4 regions of the Sphaerimonospora cavernae genome follow, and region 4 is predicted to be linked to each of the others. Evidence: riboswitches for the same ligand, from Rfam matches in the RefSeq annotation. Region 4 holds a riboswitch; each other region holds the start of a gene.
What was found. A riboswitch is a leader RNA that binds a small molecule or an ion and turns the genes downstream of it on or off. The one in region 4 is predicted to bind cyclic di-AMP.
Positions count from the first base shown of each region.

Region 1 (4,395 bases), on a different contig from region 4:
TTGGTTCGATGCGCACGCCGGTACGGAGGTTGTAGCTGCCCTGGGTGACCACGATCGCCGTGATGACGGCCGAGATGATGAAGAACGGAATACCGACGATGACGCCGTCGATGAGCCTCGCCACCAGGCGCTGCCACCACTCCGCGAGCGGAGCCGGGGCGCCCGGCGGGATCGCGGCGCCGTACGGCTGACCGTAGGCCGGTTGCTGGCCGTATCCGGGCTGGCCGTACTGCTGCTGGCCATATCCCTGCTGCTGCCCGTACTGCTGCTGCCCATACTGTTGGTCGCCGTACTGCGACTGCCCGTACCCCGGCTGCTGGCCTTGGCCGTAGCCAGGGGACTGCTGGCTGTACTGCTGTTGGCCGTATCCGGGCTGCTGGCCATAGTCAGGGGCCTGCTGGCCATATTGCTGCTGACCGTATTGCTGCTGACCGTATTGCTGTTGGCCATGGCCCGGCTGGCCGTACGGCTGCTGCCCGGGCTGAGACTGTCCGTAGCCGGAGGCCTGCTGACCGTATTCGGGCTGCTGACCGTAGCCGGCGGCCTGCTGGCCATATTGCTGTTGGCCGTAGCCCTGCTGGCCGTACGGCTGCTGACCGTAGGCCTGCTGACCGTGCTGTTGGGGCCCGGTCTGCTGCCCGGGCTGCGGCTGACCGTAGCCCTGCTGGCCATAGCTCTGCTGGCCGTACGGCTGCTCGTGTCCCTGGGGCTGCTGCGAACCCGCCTGCTGGTCCGGGTTCAGATAGTTGACGACCGTGGCCTCGGGGTCGAATTCCTGCGCCCGCCTGTCCGCGTCGGCACCGCGGCCGGAAGGCGCTGGCGTACCATCCGAATCGCCCTGCGGATACGGTGGCTGTCCTGTGCTCACCGTGTCACCTCGTTTCAGATACGCATGCGCCCGCGTCTCAGGCTCCATGCTGATATCGCCCAAAGTAGCGACCGGCGTAACAACAGTCACCTTTACCCTGAGTTTGCTATAACGTCATCCACCTTAAGATTACCCAGGGTAGAGGTGCAACAGCATGCGGGTGTTACCGAGGGTGTTGGGCTTGACGTGCTCCAGATCCAGGAACTCCGCGACTCCCTCGTCGTACGAGGCGAGCAGCTCGGCGTAGACCTCGGGCGACACCGGCGTGCCCTGGATCGGCACGAACCCGTGCCGGCCGAAGAACTCCACCTCGAACGTGAGGCAGAAGACCCGGCGGACTCCCAGCTCGCGCGCGGTCCTGATGAGCGCCGCGACGATCCGGTGACCGACGCCCCGGCCCCGCGTCTCGGGGTCGACGGCGAGGGTGCGGATCTCGGCCAGGTCCTCCCAGAGCACGTGCAGGGCGCCACAGCCGATGACCCGTCCGTCGGACTCCGCGACCCAGAACTCCTGGATGTCCTCAAAGAGCGTGACCGTGCTCTTCTCCAGCAGGCGCGGCCCAGCTCCGGAGTACGCGTCGACGAGGCGACGGATCACGCGCACATCAGGTGTCCTGGCGCGGCGCACGACCAGGGCTGGTGGTCCGGACTCGGCTGACGTCTCCTCGGCGACCTGCTCCATGAGCCGTCAGCGTAGTCGCGCCCGCGACGCGCGGATTACGTGTCCTGCCATGGCACCGAGGGCGTGAACCTCCGCGACAGAAAGTCGTGGCGGAATTACGGAGCGTCGACCGCTCAGATCCTTGACGTCGTATCCGGATTTTCCCGGACTTCGACGTCCGCCATGGCCCCGAAGTGTGATCTTACTCGGCGAGTAAAGGCAGGTTGATAGGGACGCGTGCCATCCGAGACCGTGACACGACCGTGATCATTCAGTTGTGAAATCTAGACGAGATCGGGAGTTCTGGTTGAGCGGGAACCTCAGGGTGCACTATCGTCCAGCGACGATGCCGAATCTTCAACGCACCGGGTGTGGAGGGGAGCCGGGGACCCAACTGTACGAATCGGCAAGCGGTCCGGCTCGACGCCGACTGCTGCTCGATAACGGGGTGAATCCGAAAGGTAGGGCTACTCCGGCCCGAACCCGTCAGCTAACCCGGTAGGCGTCAAGCAGTGCCGTACGGACACGCCCGGCCAACGGCGGCCACAGGGAGCAGTCCTCGCGCGGCACCATCGAGGAGAGGAGCTTGGAACCGCATGCGTGGAGGACGGCCCGCGGGCAGGCACGCCCGCGCCAGAAAGGCCGGACCCGGGAACATCCGCCGGTTGGCCCTCGTGACGGTCGCGCTGATCACGATCACCTTCGGCGCCCCCGTGGGGGCCGCCACGGCCGAGCCGAAGCCGAGCCTCAAGAAGCTCGCAGCCGAGGTGGAGCGCCTCTACGAGGAGATCGAGAGCCTCACCGAGCAGTACAACGGTGAGCGTATCCGGCTCAAGGCCGCCCAGCGCTCCGCCGCCATCGCCCAGAAGAACCTCGCCAAGAGCGAGTCCGAGCTGGCCGTCCGCCGCCAGAAGGCGAGCGCGCTCGCGCAGAACTCCTACATGAACGGCGGCATCGGCTCACTCTTCCCCATGGTCGGCTCGACCGACCCCGAGACCTACCTCGACCAGGCCTCCACCACCTATGCCCTGCAGATGCAGCAGGGTCAGGAGGTCACCGAGGTCACCAACGTGATGAAGGCCGCCGAACGGGCCAAGGCCGGCGCCGCCGCCCGCCAGGCCGAGGTGAAGAAGCTGCTGAGCAGCCTCGAAACCCGCAAGGACAAGATCAGGACTCTGATCAAGAAGACCGAGAGCAGCCTCTACAGCCAGGTCGCGGGGAGCATCGGCGGCCGGGCGACCCGGATCTCGTTCCCCATCGTCGGCGACGGCAAGGCGTCCGAGGCGGCCCGCTGGGCGCTGACCCAGCAACTGAGGCCCTATGTCTGGGGCGCGGACGGGCCCACGTCGTACGACTGTTCAGGCCTCGTCATGGCGGCCTACCAGCGAGTCGGGATCAGCCTCCCGCACTACACCGGCGACCAGTGGACCGCCGGCACGCACATCGACCGCGAAGACATGCGCCCGGGCGACCTCGTGTTCTTCTACTCCGACCTCCATCACGTCGGCATCTACATCGGCGGCGGCTACATGGTCCACGCACCGCGCACCGGGGATGTCGTACGCGTCGCGAAGATCACCGGTCGGCCGTTCGCCGGAGCCGTACGGATCGCGGACTGAGCGCCCACGCGGGCCGTCCCGGGCTGAGCAGCCCCGACGGCTTCGACGCGGCCCCGGCAGGCTGACCATCACGACCCGATTCGCCGGGACATCGGCCGGGAACCGACAATGAATACCGGAGTGTGCTCCGCGCGCTCCGAATTCCCAGCCGTTTCGCTCTCGCGAGAGGAGCGACGATGACGACGGTCTTCGTACTGTGGGGCGGCGGCAGCGTGGGAGCGGCCCAGGTGGGCATGTTGCGCGCGCTGACGGCTCGCGGAGTGCGCGCCGACATGGTGGTGGGCGCCTCAGTGGGCGCGCTCAACGGCGCGTACTACGCGGCGCGCCCCGACGCCGAGGGAGTCGAGGATCTCGCACGCCTGTGGCTCTCGGTCAGCGGCCATGACGTGTACCCGCTCAGCAGCCGGGACGCGCTGCGCACCCTGGTGGACAGCCTTCCCTTCCACCCGTTGCGGGGCGCGCTGCAGGCGTTCGGCACGCTGAACTACACCTTCCCTTTCAACCCGCTGACGTTCGTCGGCGGACTGCTCGGCGGTCGCAACCACCTGTTCGACAACCACTCGCTGCGCCGGTTCCTGGAGCGCATCCTCCCGATCGAGGACCTGGAGGACGCCCGGCTCCCGCTGTCGGTGCTGACCACCGACGTCCTCAGCGGCCAGGCCGTCCTGCTCTCTCGCGGACCGGCGCTGCCCGCACTGCTGGCCAGCACCGCGATGCCCGCGATCTATCCCAACGTGCGGATCGGCGACCGGGTGCTGATGGACGGCGGCGTGGCCGACCGGACGGTCCTGGATCACGCCGTCAACGCGGGGGCCGACGAGGTCTATGTGCTCTCCGCCGGCTTCTCCTGCCCGCTGCCGGAGCCGCCGTCCACCGTGATCGCCATGGCCCTGCATGGCTTCAATCTGCTCAGCGAACTGCGGATCAGCGCCTCCATCAGACGCAACCAGGACCGCACGGCGATACACGTGCTCCCGCCGCTGTACCCGGTCGAGGTGCTGCCGATAGATTTCCGCCAGACGGCCGGGCTGATCGAGCGGGCCACCGAGTCGACCCTGCACTGGCTCGAGCGTCACGAACCGAAGCCGGGTCTGGCGCGGCCCCTCTACGACTCCGTGGCGGACGATGGCCCCTCGGCGCGCACCGCGCCTGTTCCCTCAAGGGATGCGCGCACGCCGCTGACGGCCGACTAGAGCGTGTTTCGGTCGATCAGATCAGCCGACGGCGGGCCGCCCACGCGACCGCCTC
Region 1 is NZ_JBHMQT010000006.1:234,651-239,045, reverse strand. It holds gene ACFHYQ_RS05670 (RDD family protein) at 1-868, opposite strand, end outside; gene ACFHYQ_RS05665 (amino-acid N-acetyltransferase) at 998-1,549, opposite strand; cyclic di-AMP (ydaO/yuaA leader) riboswitch at 1,866-2,048, shown strand; gene ACFHYQ_RS05660 (C40 family peptidase) at 2,125-3,147, shown strand; gene ACFHYQ_RS05655 (patatin-like phospholipase family protein) at 3,324-4,340, shown strand; gene ACFHYQ_RS05650 (helix-turn-helix domain-containing protein) at 4,357-4,395, opposite strand, start outside.
Region 1: it holds a riboswitch for cyclic di-AMP, as region 4 does, so the genes downstream of both, ACFHYQ_RS05660 (C40 family peptidase) here and ACFHYQ_RS02095 (C40 family peptidase) in region 4, are expected to answer to the same signal.

Region 2 (4,395 bases), on a different contig from region 4:
TGAGATGAGGGCGGCCCCGGCGCGCAGCCGGCCGCTCGGCCCGACCCCGGCCCGGCGGGCCGCCCACCATCCGGTGGCGACCTTGGTCGCCACCCCGATCACGGCGAGCAGCGCGGCGATCCCGAGGACCGGCGGCAACTGGCGCGGGTCGGTCTGCAGGCCGAAGAACACGAAGAACACCGCGGCGAACAGGTCACGCAGCGGCTCCAGCACCCGCCTGGCGTTGTGGGCCAGGGGGCCGGACAGGGCGATGCCGACCAGGAACGCCCCCACGGCGGCCGACACCTGCAACTGCTGGGCGACTCCGGCGACCAGCAGGGTCAGCCCGAGCACTTTCAGCAGGAGCACCTCTTCGTTGGGGCTGGAGGCGAACCGCCCTACCAGGGTGCCGTGCCGTAGCGCGATGAACAGGATGACGGTGATCGTGCCGCCCGCGACGGCGAGGCTCATCGCGCCGGCGGCCAGACCGGCCCCGGCCAGCAGCGTGGTGAGGATCGGCAGGTAGGCGGCCATGGCGAGGTCCTCGAACACCAGCACCGACAGCACCGCCGGGGTCTCCCGGTTGCCCAGCCAGCCCAGGTCCCCGACCACTTTGGCGGTGATGCCGGAGGAGGTGACGTAGGTGATGCCGCCGAGGGCGACGGCCGCGACCGGCCCCCATCCCAGCACGAGCGCCGTGATCACGCCGGGGGCGGCGTTCAGCACCAGGTCGAGCAGACCCACCGGGGCCGAGGTGCGCAGCGTTCCCACCAGTTCGTCGGCCGTGTATTCCAGGCCCAGGGTGAACAGCAGCAGGATCACGCCGACCTCGGCGCCCAGTGAGACGAATTCCTCGCTGGTGGTCAGGGGGAGGATGCCGCCGATCCCGAAGGCCAGACCGGCCAGCAGGTACAGCGGGATCGCCGAGATGGAGAATCGGAAAGCCACGGCCCCGAGCAGGCCGAGGGCCAAAATGATCGCACCGAGTTCGATTAGTTGGATGGCACCATGCACGGGCGTCATCCGTTGCGGAAGATGTCGGCCACCGCCGCGGTTCCCTCCCCGGTGCCCACGACGACGACGACGTCGCCCGGGGCGAACACGAGATCGGGACGCGGGCTGGCGATCACCTGGCCGTCACGCACCACGGCGACGATCGACGCCCCGGTCCTGGTCCGTACCCTGCTGTCGCCGAGCGCTCGCCCGTCGTACGGCGACCCCGCCGATATGGGGATCTTCTCGGTCACCAGCCCTTCCACCTGGCGATGCAGCTCGTTGAGGCGCTCGACGACGCGGCCGGTGCCCAGCAGCTCGGCCAGCGTGCTGGCCTCATCGGCGGTGAGCAGCACCGTGACCACACAGGTGTCGGGGTCTTCCTTATCGTAGATCACCAGGTCGCGGCGGCCGGTGTGATGTGAGATCACTCCTACCTGCCGGCCTCGTTCGGTGGTGAGCACATGCTGCAGCCCGATCCCCGGCAGTCCCGTCCGCGTGAGATCCACGTCTCCTCCTGACCTTTTCCTTTTCCTGGTGCCGCGGACTCCGGCGGCCCTACGTGGGTATTCCTACCGCCACAGCATTACAGAACATGACAGACCGGGCGAACCGCGTCGGGTAGGGCGGAGAACGGCCGGACCCCGACCCGGAGCAGCGATCGCTGCTCCGGGTCGGGGTCCGGCCGGCGCCGGGGTTTGGCGCGGGGTTCGGTACGCGTCAGGGGCCGGCGTCAAGCGACCGCGTCACGGCGCGGTGTACAGCGGGTAGCCGTACCCCGTCACGTAGCCCGTGGAGCGGGTGCGCTCCTCGACGGCGCCGCCGTCACCGGTGTTGCCCTCGATGGTCTCGATGGTGCCGTCACCGTTGTCGCGGACGACGAAGCCGACGTGGTCGATGCCGTCGATGTCGCTGCCGCCGCTCCAGTCGAAGAAGACCACGGCGCCGGGCTTGGGCGTGTGGCCCCACCGGCCGTGCTCGGCGAACCACGTCGCGTGCTCGACGGTGTAGGCGTCCGACCCCATGACGGGGGTGATGCCGAGCTGCTCGCCCACCCAGGAGACGAACATGTCGCACCAGGGGGCGTTGGCGTAGCCGTCCAGGGTGCCGCCGTCACGGGCCAGGGTCTCCTGGGCGCGCGGAGTGGACATGTACCAGTCGTGGAACTTGGTCCCGCCGCCGTCGCTGTTCTCGGTGATTCCCACCTGGCCGGCGGCCAGCTTCAGCACGTCCTTCGGGCCGACCTTGGGCAGCGTGCGGGCGATCTGAGCCAGAGAGTCGGGGTTGCCCCCGGCGTTGCCGTGGCCGCCGGCCTGCGCGATGTGGCCCGTGACCGCGGTGGCGTGAGCGGGGGCGGCGTGGGTAGTGGTGGCCAGCGCGGCCTGCGGCCCGGCGACCACGGCGGACACGAGGGCGGTGGTCGCGGCGCCGGTGATGAGGGCAGCACGAACACAGGACTTGAGGGCGTGCATGCGGGGTCTACTCCCTTGCTTCCATGCCGCCTACCGGGTTAGCTGACGGGTTCGGGCTGGAAGTCGCCCTACGGCACGGCACAGCGCACCGATTCACCCCAGGAGAGGTGGGTCCCCGGCTCCGCGTGGACGCGGACTCGGCGGCCGGGCGGCATCCCCGGAGGGGACGCCGCGTCGGTCAGAGATGGGACGCAGTTGACCTAAGAAACGGACATATGCGTCCTTAGCTGCCTAAAAGGTAATAGATACCACGCCGCCGGTCAAGTAAAGACAAGGGGGGGTTTACTGGACATGACGGTGGGAACCCCGGGGCGGCGCAAGCACAGCCGCTGCCGTCCCCACCGACACACCTTCATCTCGACGGCTCACCGCCGGGCCCTCACCGCCAACCCTGGGGGTCCACACCGCCCGGCACTGGGGCCCCCGGATCGTACGGCTCTCGGGTGAACACGAACGTGTTGAGGTCCAGGTGCACGCCGCCGTCGCCGGAGCGGACCACCCGCAGGGTCTCGCCGGCGTAGTAGCCGTCCAGCCCGAGCCAGGTGCCGTCGTCCCGGGCGGCGAACCGCGACGCCCGGCCCTGGCCGCTGACCGGCGTGAGCGACAACCCCCGCCGCGGCAGCACCCGCAGCACGTACGGCGTCGGCCCCCAATACCACGGCCCGGTCAGTGCCAGCAGGTCGTCGTCGACCTCGGTGGGCACCCACTCGGCCGGCAGCGGCGGCTCGTGCTCGGCGAGGATGTCCAGCAGATCGGTGTCGAGCGGCCCGCGCATCCCCGAGGTGGCATTGGCCAGCCACAGCACGCCGACACCGTCGGCGGGATCGGCCCACACCGTGGCCAGGAAACCGGGCATCGACCCGGTGTGGCCGGCCAGCCGCCGCGGGCCGCGCGGACCGGTGTGCCGGGCGAGCTGGAAGCCCAGGCCGTACCCCCGGCTCCAGGAGTCGCCGTCCTCCACGATGGCCGGCTCACGCATCTCCGCGAGCGTGTCCGGACGCAGCACCTCCGCGGTGTCACCGCAGATGAAGGCCGCCCAGCGCGCCAGGTCGGCCGCCGGCGACCACATCTGCCCGGCCGGGGCCATCGCGCCGTGGTCGTTTTCCGGCTCCGGCAGCAGCACATCGGCCCACGGGTGCACGGCGTACCCGCTCGCGTGCGGGGATCGCGGGCGCGCGGTGGTGTCGCGCATGCCGAGCGGCTGGAGGATCTCCTCGCACACGACCTGCTCCCACGGCGCCGACCGCTTGCGCGCCACCAGCTCGCCCAGCAGCCCGAACCCCACATTGGAGTAGTGGTAGCGCCGCCCCGGGCGATGCCGGGCCGACTCCGGCCCCATCGCCCCGATCATCTCGGCCGCCGCCACCCCCGGCGTGCGCTCCCACCACTGACCGGGCGGCTCGGCCGTCAGCCCGCTGGTGTGCGACAGCAACTGGGCGATCGTCGCCTCACCCACGGGCGTGCCCGGCACGTGCTTGTCCAACGGATCGAGCAGGTCCAGCCGCCCCTCGTCGCGCAGTCGCATCACCATGACCGCCACCATCGTCTTGGTGATCGACCCGATCCGGTACTGCGTGTCCCGGTCCGGCCGCTGCCCGCCGACCCGCCCCCGGGCCCCGAACCAGGCGATCTGCCCGCCCCGGACCACCGCCGCCACCAGCGAGGGCACCCGCGACTGCGCCTGCTCGACCGCCAGCCTGCGCAGCATCGCGCGAGCCGTACCCTCCAGAACCATCCCGCCGACCTCCCCAGTCACGACAGCATCGTCGATCGCACCAGGCTAGCGCCCCGGCGGCGCCGGATCCGGTGCAGAGCACGGGGGCAGGCCGTACGCGGCGCGACCCCGTCTGGGAGACAATGCCAGCCATGACCAATCCTCCCGGCGCGGCAGCGGACAGGCCGCCGGGCACCGTGCTGGAGGCGGTGCTCGAACGGATCACCTATGCCAACG
Region 2 is NZ_JBHMQT010000067.1:79,607-84,001, reverse strand. It holds gene ACFHYQ_RS28195 (cation:proton antiporter) at 1-1,002, opposite strand, end outside; gene ACFHYQ_RS28190 (cation:proton antiporter regulatory subunit) at 999-1,481, opposite strand; gene ACFHYQ_RS28185 (CHAP domain-containing protein) at 1,719-2,444, opposite strand; cyclic di-AMP (ydaO/yuaA leader) riboswitch at 2,458-2,597, opposite strand; gene ACFHYQ_RS28180 (serine hydrolase domain-containing protein) at 2,824-4,200, opposite strand; gene recD2 (SF1B family DNA helicase RecD2) at 4,311-4,395, shown strand, end outside.
Region 2: it holds a riboswitch for cyclic di-AMP, as region 4 does, so the genes downstream of both, ACFHYQ_RS28185 (CHAP domain-containing protein) here and ACFHYQ_RS02095 (C40 family peptidase) in region 4, are expected to answer to the same signal.

Region 3 (4,395 bases), on a different contig from region 4:
CGGGATGGCGGACAGCACTCAGTTGATAGTGAGCGAGTTGGTCACCAACGCGCTCAAGCACGGCTGGCCGCCGATCGAGCTACGGCTGCTCCGCGGCCGGACGCTGGTATGCGAGGTCGTCGACGGCTCGGCGACCACCCCTGCCCCGCGTATGCCCGCGCCCGATGAGGACACCGGCCGGGGCCTCCAGCTCATCAAGCGGTTCGCCTACCGCTGGGGCACCCGGCCGACGCCGTACGGAAAAATCGTCTGGGTGGAGCAGAACCTCCCCTGACGACCCTGAGTCCCCGTGCTCTAGCGGCCGGTCGGGCGCTTACCGTGGTTGGCCTTCTTCTTCTTGCGTGCCTTGGACCTGCGTGCGCGCTTCGCCATGAGGGCCCGCCTTTCTCGTCCGGCTTTTCCTCACTGTCCCCCGCCCGGCGATGCCGTACAAGGGGGAAGAGCCGATCCATGCATCCTCGTCACCATGAATCAACATTCCTGCTGCTGCTATCTGGCATAATTTGTTGGAACCCGTTGATAGGAGCGATGGATGCTGGCCCAGCAACGGCGGCAGGCGATCCTGGAGCGAGTCCGGAGGACGGGCGGTGCGCGCGTCGCGGAACTCGTACGCGACCTCGGGGTCTCGGACATGACCATCCGACGCGACCTGGAGGTCCTGGCGAACCGCGGACTGATCGAGAAGGTTCACGGCGGGGCCACCGCCGCCGGAGCCGGATCCACCGAGGAGCCCGGTTTCGCCGCCAAATCGATGCGCCAGCAGACGGAGAAGGAGGCCATCGCCCGGCGCGCGGCCCGGCTCGTCCAGCCCGGCGGCGCCGTGGCGCTGTCGGCCGGCACCACGACATGGGCCCTCGCCCACCATCTGGTCGAGGTGCCCGAGCTGACCGTCATCACGAACTCCGTGCAGGTCGCTGACGTTTTCCACCGGTCGGGACGGAGCGATCAGACCGTGGTGCTGGTCGGCGGGGTGCGCACGCCGTCGGACGCGCTCGTCGGGCCCGTGGCGATCACGGCCATCCGGTCCCTGAACGTCGACACGCTCATGCTGGGCATCCACGGAATGAACCCCCGGGCCGGCTTCACGACCCCGAACCTCCTCGAAGCCGAGACAGACCGGGAGTTGGTCGCCGCCGCGCGGCAGCTCGTCGTGCTGGCCGATCACACCAAGTGGGGCACTGTCGGCATCAGCACCATCGCCCGCCTCGATCAGGCTCATGTCGTCGTCAGCGACACGGGACTGCCCGATGAAGCGCGGGCCGAGCTGTCCGAGCACATCGGCAAGTTGATCCTCGCCGATCCGGCCGGGGACGGCGAGCTCGGGCACCGGAAACCGGCGCAGTGAACGGCGACACAGGCGACACAGGCGGCACAGACGGCACAGGCGATACCCGACGTCGCTCGTGACCCGGCAGGTGACAGCACGGGCGACGACGTGACCGACGACATGAACGGCATGTGTGAACGACAACGTGAAGCGCACGATCACCCATCTCGCCGACGGCCGTGAGCTCATCTACTACGATCGGCGGGACGACGTGGACCACAGCGCCGCCGAGGCGGATCGGCGTCTGGTAGCGTCATCGCGTCAGGTACCGCCGGACGGGCGAGAACGGAGCCGCAAGGTTCGAAAGCCTGTGGAGACCCGGTAAGACCACCTTGGTGGCACAGGTCGATGAAGCAGGAAGCCGCAGAAGTGTCGCATGTGCGGCACAGGCTGAATCTTCGGCATTCATGCCGGAGAGCGCGTCAAGACCCGCTGCTGGACGAGTGGGTGGCGGTCGACGGACACCGCCAGACCCGCACCCATCTCCCCTCCGCAGAAGAGTGTCCCCTGTGCCCCGCCCACCCTGGATCGGAGATCCCCTCCCCCTACGAGGTGGCGGCCCAGATGCTGCGCCAAGCCGAGATCACGGTCTGATCTCTGAATGATTGCGACTCGGGGTGGCATCCGGCGTTTCCGTACCACTATTATCCATCGCATCGTCTGACTCAGCCGATGCGCCTAATCCTGAGTGCCTCACTCGGGAGCCGAGGACCCATGGAACGTGGGGTGAAGGCACGACGTTCGTGTTCAACGCAGTGCCCGGGCGTCTCCAGCCCGAACCCGTCAGCTAACTCGGCAGGCATATGGAGAGGAGTGGGCACTGCCCCGCGTGTTACCTCTGGCAGCCGGTGTGCTCGCGGCCACCGCGCTCGTGTTCGGTACGGCCACGGCGGGCCAGGCCGATCCAAAACCCAGCAGGAGCGGCCTCAAGAAGCAGCTCGCCGGCCTGGAGAAGAAGGTCGACCGGCTGATCGCCGACTACAACGCCAAACGGGTCGAGCTCGCGAAGGCACGTACGGCGGAGCAGGCCGCGCGCGACCGGCTCACCCGGGCCGAAGCGGACTACGACGCCATGAAGCGATCTGTCGAAGACTTCGCCTCACGGCAGTACCAGATGAGCGGCCCGATGCCGGTCCCCGACCTGACGACCTCGGCGCTCGTTTACCAGATGCAGCAGGAGCAGTCACTCAGGCTGAGCCGCTTCGACGAGGCGCGCACGGAACGTCAGCGTGCCGCGGAGGCGGCGAAGGATCTGACCGACCGGCTCAAGTCGCAGGCCTCCGCCGTGGCCGATCAGCGCGAGCAGGCCGAGAAGCTGATTGACGAGATCAAGGACAAGCTCGACAAGTTGGTCCCGGTCGCCCCCGGCAGACGGCCGGGTGGATCCTGGGCTCCGGAGCTGCCCACCGGCGCCGACAACATCACTCCTCGCACCCTGCTGATGCGCACGGAGGTGGTCGAGAGCTTTGACCTGCGTTTCCCGGTCGGCTGCTACCGCTCGGAGTCGAGCGGTGAGCATCCCCTCGGCCGCGCCTGCGACTTCATGATGAGCTCGGGCGGCTCGATGCCGACGCCGGAGATGAAGGCTCTCGGCGACACCGTCGCCGCCTGGGCGATCAAGAACGGCGCGAAACTGGGGGTGAAATATGTGATCTGGCGGCAGCAGATCTACAATCTCGGCTGGCCGGGCTGGCGCACGATGGCCGACCGCGGCGGGATCACCGCGAACCACTACGACCACGTGCACATATCGATGTACTAAGGACCACGAACTGTGGAAACGTTCTGCGCGAAGGATGACGTGTGGCAGTGGCACGAGTACTGGTGATCGGTCTCGATCCCGCCAAGATCCAGGGCTGGGACCCGGAGCCGATCCAGGCGGCGATGGCACGCGGTCAGGCGCGGTTCGACGATCATGGTATCGAGGCCGACTGGTGTCTGGTGGCACTCGACGAGAGCCCCGAAGGGATGATCGTGGAGGCGCTGACCCACGGAGACTACGTCTGCGTGGTGATCGGGGGCGGCATCCGCAAGCACGAGCCGTTGCTCGAATTCTTCGAGAAGGTGGTCAACCTGGTCCGGCAGCACGCGCCCGACGCAGCCATCGCCTTCAACAGCAGCCCCGAGGACTGCGCCGACGCAGCTCTGCGGTGGCTGCGCCGACCCGGCGCCGGCCCGGAAGGGCAGGCACCCTGACAGGGCACTGATCGCTCCTCAGGGGCCGGTACCCGCGTGGCGAGACTCTTCGGCGCCACGTGGCGGAAGGCTTCGGTGACGATCTGCCCGATCTCGTCCCAGTCCACCGGGACGTCCATCGGCGGTCAGCCGGAGATGCGGACGGGGTTGACCAGATCGGCGTAGATCAGCAGGCCGCCCATGACGACGAGCAGCACGGCCATCACGTACGTCAGCGGCAGCGCCTTGGCGACGTCCACGTACGCGGGCATCGGCCGTCGCCGGATCCGCGCGATGCCGCGCTTGAGACCCTCCCACAGACCGCCCGCGATGTGGCCGCCGTCCAGCGGAAGCAGCGGGATCAGGTTGAACATGCCGACCGCGAGGTTGAGCCCGCCGAGCAGGGTGATGAAGATATTGATCTTACTCTCGACGGGGATGTCCGAAGCGGCGATCTCGCCGCCGATGCGGCCCGCGCCGACGATGCCGATCGGTCCGTTGGGATCGCGCTTCTCACCGGAGAACGCCGCCTGCCAGACGCCGACCATTTTCTTCGGAATGTTGAGCATCGCGACCGCGGTGCGTTCGGTCATGTCCCACATCTGACCGAGCACGTATCCGGGCCCCTGCCGCTCGACCACCAGCGTGGGCGACACGCCGAGGAAGCCCACGTTCTTCTCCACCTTGCCGGGATCGTCGAGCAACGGCATGTCTTGGGAGATCAGGTCGACTGTGAGGGTCATGCCCCTGCCCGCCCGGTCGATGCCGATGGTCGCGGCGCCGGCGCCGTGCGCCCGGATGAAGCGGGTGGCGTCCTCCCACGACGCGACCGGCTTTCCCGCCACCGAGGTGATCCGGTCGCCGGGCAACAGTCCCGCCTTGGCCGCGGGCGT
Region 3 is NZ_JBHMQT010000054.1:13,774-18,168, forward strand. It holds gene ACFHYQ_RS23570 (ATP-binding SpoIIE family protein phosphatase) at 1-274, shown strand, start outside; gene ACFHYQ_RS23575 (50S ribosomal protein bL37) at 295-372, opposite strand; gene ACFHYQ_RS23580 (DeoR/GlpR family DNA-binding transcription regulator) at 533-1,345, shown strand; gene ACFHYQ_RS23585 (hypothetical protein) at 1,461-1,652, shown strand; gene ACFHYQ_RS23590 (hypothetical protein) at 1,775-1,921, shown strand; cyclic di-AMP (ydaO/yuaA leader) riboswitch at 1,993-2,143, shown strand; gene ACFHYQ_RS23595 (coiled-coil domain-containing protein) at 2,157-3,089, shown strand; gene ACFHYQ_RS23600 (hypothetical protein) at 3,131-3,523, shown strand; gene ACFHYQ_RS23605 (M50 family metallopeptidase) at 3,649-4,395, opposite strand, start outside.
Region 3: it holds a riboswitch for cyclic di-AMP, as region 4 does, so the genes downstream of both, ACFHYQ_RS23595 (coiled-coil domain-containing protein) here and ACFHYQ_RS02095 (C40 family peptidase) in region 4, are expected to answer to the same signal.

Region 4 (4,395 bases):
CCAGCGGCCAGGCCCGGATCAGCATGTCCTGCCCCTTGCGCGGCACCAGACGGGAGACGCAGACCACCACCGGCCGATCCCCGAGGGCCAGCGCCCGGCGCACCTCGTCCCGGCCCGTTCCGGGACGGAAGACGGCGGTGTCCACCCCGGGGGCGAGCCGTACGAGCTTGGCTTCGGGGACGACCGGTGCGAGCCGGCGGCACGTGTAGTCGCCGAGATAGGTCACCGCGTCGGCGCCCGCGCCGATGCGGCCCAGCAGCGCGCCGGCGACGGGCAGGCGCGCCCAGGACGCCTCGTGGCCGTGCGTCAGCATGACCACGCGGGCGGCTCCGGCGGCGCGCAGCGCGGGGGCGAGCAGGCCGAGCGGCGCGGCCGCCCCGAAGACCACGGTCGCGCCGTCGTCCACGAGGGCGGCCGCTCTGGCGGCGACGGCGCGCGTGGGCAGCATGAGCGTGGTGGGATGCCTGACCACCTCGTACGGCTGCCGCGCGTCGAAGCCCTCGCACCCCTTCCATCGCGGCGCGTACACGACGACCGAGTCCGGCGGGAGACGGCAGGCGAGGCCGTGCACGAACGCCTGGATGCCGCCGGGCCGGGGCGGGAAGTCATTGGTGACGATCAGCGTTCTCGCACCCATCCCCTGCCCACACCTCTCACCCGAAGGCCACGCAGAGCATTGTCGCGGGTGGACGGTCATGGGTGCGAGTCATCGCGAGATCACGGTGGGTAGGTAGGCCAGCCAGGATCGGGTGAGCTCGACGGTCGAGACGCCGAGCGTGGCACGCAGCGCGGCCTCGATGCCGGCGGGGCCGTTCGATCCGGTGCCCATCGCGGCGCGGTAGAGGGCCACGAGCCGGTTCTCGCCGAATCTCTCCGCGATGTACCGGCAGGCCAGCCAGGCCTCCTCGTACGCCTGGGCCCGCCGCGGCGAGCCTGCCGCGAAATCCGCGTGATCGGGCAGCGCGCGCGGCGGCGCCCCGGCCCGCAGGTCCGCCGCCAACTCGGCGGCGATCTCGCGGGCCGTGAGCCCGCTGCCCGAGTAGCCGACGTAGTCGGCGAATCCCTCCACCAGCCAGGCGGGCATGTCCCCGGTCTCCGCCGCGTCCGTGGCGACATGGGTGAGCTCGTGGGTGATGACGATCCGGCGACCGGCCGCCGACAGGCGGGCGAAGCCGGACGGCTCGATGATGACGCGGCCCGGGCCCGCGAGCGCGGCGAGCCCTGCGACGCGCGCGGGCGCGGCCAGCACCGCCGCCTGCTCCGTCGTGGCCGGCACCAGGACCACCGCGTCGACCGGTCGCCCCCAGACGCGGGCGACCGTACGGCTCCCGCGGTCGGCCTGATCGGCGAGCTCGCCGATCAGGCCGCGCCGCCCGCCGACGACCACGACGTGCTCGCCCCGGGCCAGCGACGCCCCGGCCCAGACGCCCGGATGCTCACCGGCGATCGCCCGCGCCCGCGGCAGCAGGCGATCGTCCGGTGCCGCGGCGGCGGGCAGGACCAGCAGCCCGATCAGGACCGCCGGCCTGACCAGTGCCGCCGACCTGACCAGTGCCGACAGCCACGCCAGGGCACGGATCCGGAGCATGCCGAGCATCGTACGGGTGTCACGAGTGCCCGGGGGGCGCCGCCGATCGTCGTCAGGTCCCGGGTCGTACGGCTCCGGCGAAGGTGCGCCTGCGGTAGGAGTCGAGCCTGTCGATCCGCACCCGGGCGCCGCTGTGCGGCGCATGGATCATCTTGCCGTTCCCGACGTACATGCCCACGTGGCCGCCGCCGCTGGTGAAGATGAGGTCACCGGCCTTGAGATGCCGCCAGGAGACCTTCTTGGGCACGGCGCTGCGTATGGACCACGTCGTGCGCGGGAGCCGTACCCCCGCCTTGCGCCAGGCGAACTGGACCAGGCCGGAGCAGTCGAACGCGCTGGGCCCGGTGGCGCCCCACCGGTAGGGGTCGCCGATGTGCCGCTTGGCGGCCTTGACGGCCCGCGCGGCCTTGGCACGCTGACGCGCGGCCCGGCTCGATTTCGCGCCGGCCGGCGGCTCTGCCGCCTTCTTCACCGCGTCCTTCTTGGGGGAGGCCGGCTTGGGGGAGGCGGCCCGTTCGGCCGCCGCGGGGGTCACCTTCGTCACGGTCACCGTCACCGTGTCGTCGGCCGACACCGGTACGGCGAAGGCGGAGGATGTCAGCACGACGCCTCCGAGGACGAGGCAGACACGACGGGACAGTTTCGCGGGGGTGGTAGACAGGATCTCTCCTAGGGTCTTCCGCTCACGCCTACCGGGTTAGCTGACGGGTTCGGGCGGGGAAGTCGCCCTACGGCGCCCAGGTCGTGTTCACCTGACGCGCAGATTCACCCCGGACCCCCTGGACTCGAGGGGTCGTTGGTTCCCCGGCTCCGTGCCTCCTGACTGCACGGACTCGGCAGATCACCGGACTGCATGCGGGAGCGGGACGCGGAGTCCCGTGCTCGCCGCGGCCCAGAAGCTATCCGGACGCGTCCGCGAACGGCAAAGCCCACTCCATCAAATGGAAGATCCATTAAGAGTTGCGTAAAAGAAATCCGCAGGATACCCGGATGAAATCCCGCTAAATGTGACACTGCTCACATTTAGCGAAAAGAGATCAAATAGCGACCTCAGGGACGTACGGCACCAATGGGACGATACTCGGAAAGTGTGACGACTTTCACAACGTCCCCGGTCTGGGGTGCGTGGACGACCTTGCCGTCGCCCGCGTAGATCCCGACGTGGCCGTAGCCCGAGTGCCACAGCAGGTCGCCGGCCTGCAGTTCGTCAAGCGACACCCGCCGGCCGCTGCCCCACGCCCACTGCTCGTAGCTCGTGCGGGGCAGGTGCACCCCCGCGGCCGCCCAGGCGGCCTGGACGAGCCCGGAGCAGTCCCACGCGCCCGGTCCCGTCCCGCCGTACCGGTAGGGCTTGCCGATCTGCCCGTACGCGAACTGCAGCGCGGCGAGCGCGTTGCCCGAGGCGGGTCCGGCGTAGACGGCTCCCGCGCTGTTCGGGTTGCCGGCGTTGAAGGCCCCGAGCTCGCGCAGCAGTTTGGTCTGCTGATCGACGAGCTTTTCGACCTGCTCCTTCTCCTTGGCCAGGTCCTTCTTGACCTTCACGGCCGAGTCGTAGGCCGACTTCTTCTTGTCCCGCCGCCGCTTGAGACCGGAGACGGCGCTCTCGTACTGCTCGAGTTTCCTGGCCCGCTCCTGCGAGAGCTGGTCGAGCGTGGCCATGCCGCTGAGGGCCGATTCGGGGTCGGAGCCGTAGAAGACGCCACTCCACGCGAGATCGCCGAACTGGTAGTCGCTCACCGCGATGGAGACGACCCCGTCGCGCAGCGCGTCCACCTGGGTGGCGTGCTCGCGGTACTCGTCGTTCGCGGCGGCGTACTGCTTCTTGGTCTTCTTCCACTTCTCGGTGGCCGCGTTGTAGCGGTCCACGAGCTTGTCGGCCTGCTCGTTCAGCTTCTTCAGCTTCGCCTTGGCCTGGGCGACGGTCGGCTTCGGATCCGCCTGTGCGTCCATGTTCGGCAGCAGCAGAAGCACGCCGACCATGCCGACGGCCACCGGTAAGCGCCCTCGCACCAAGGCCCCCTCGAGATCGTCCCAAGCCTGGCGCGACTCTACTCATGCGATCTTGAAGCTTCAACCCGGGCGGGCAGGCCGACCCCCATCCCGGCTGCCCGCACCGTCCAGTCAGCCGTCCAGTCAGCCGTCCAGTCAGCCTCGGCCGAGACGGCGAATCAGCAGCAGCGCGGGCACGGGCCTGGCCCCCATGCGCCGTACGGAGTCGGCCACCTCCCGGTCCGACGACACCACCGCCATCGACCGACCCTTCGGCTCAGCGCGCACCAGTCGCCGGATCAGGTCGTCGGCGATCTCCCCGGGTGCGCTGAACATCACCCGGACCCCGCGCGGCGCCGACACGTGGACCGGACCGTCCAGCTCGGCGCCGTCGAAGACGCACGTCACCTCCACGCGGGCCTGTACGGCCAGGCCGCCGAGCCCGGTGAGGAGCCGGGTCCGCTGGTCGGCCAGCGTGAGCGACGGATAACCCGTCTTGGTCACGTTGTATCCGTCGATGATCAGATGCAGGTGGGGGATCGCGAGAAGCTGGTCCAGGAGCTGGGGATCGTCGTCGGCGAGCGCCCGGGCGGGGACCGCCGTGACCCCCGGCGCATCCGGGGCCACCGCCGCCACGGAGTCGGCGGGGCGGCTGATCGTCGTAGGCAGGGCGAGTTCCTTGCGCAACCCGGCCACCGTCCCCTGAAGCGCGTCGAGGAGCACCCGGATGCGGACCTCCTCCACGCTGCGGCCCTCCCTGGCCGCCCTGCGTGAGGCTTCCATCTGGCGCTCGGCGTCCGCCAGACGCTCCTTGAGCC
Region 4 is NZ_JBHMQT010000003.1:345,689-350,083, forward strand. It holds gene ACFHYQ_RS02085 (glycosyltransferase family 4 protein) at 1-637, opposite strand, end outside; gene ACFHYQ_RS02090 (peptidase MA family metallohydrolase) at 707-1,588, opposite strand; gene ACFHYQ_RS02095 (C40 family peptidase) at 1,641-2,192, opposite strand; cyclic di-AMP (ydaO/yuaA leader) riboswitch at 2,260-2,437, opposite strand; gene ACFHYQ_RS02100 (C40 family peptidase) at 2,639-3,598, opposite strand; gene ACFHYQ_RS02105 (NYN domain-containing protein) at 3,734-4,395, opposite strand, start outside.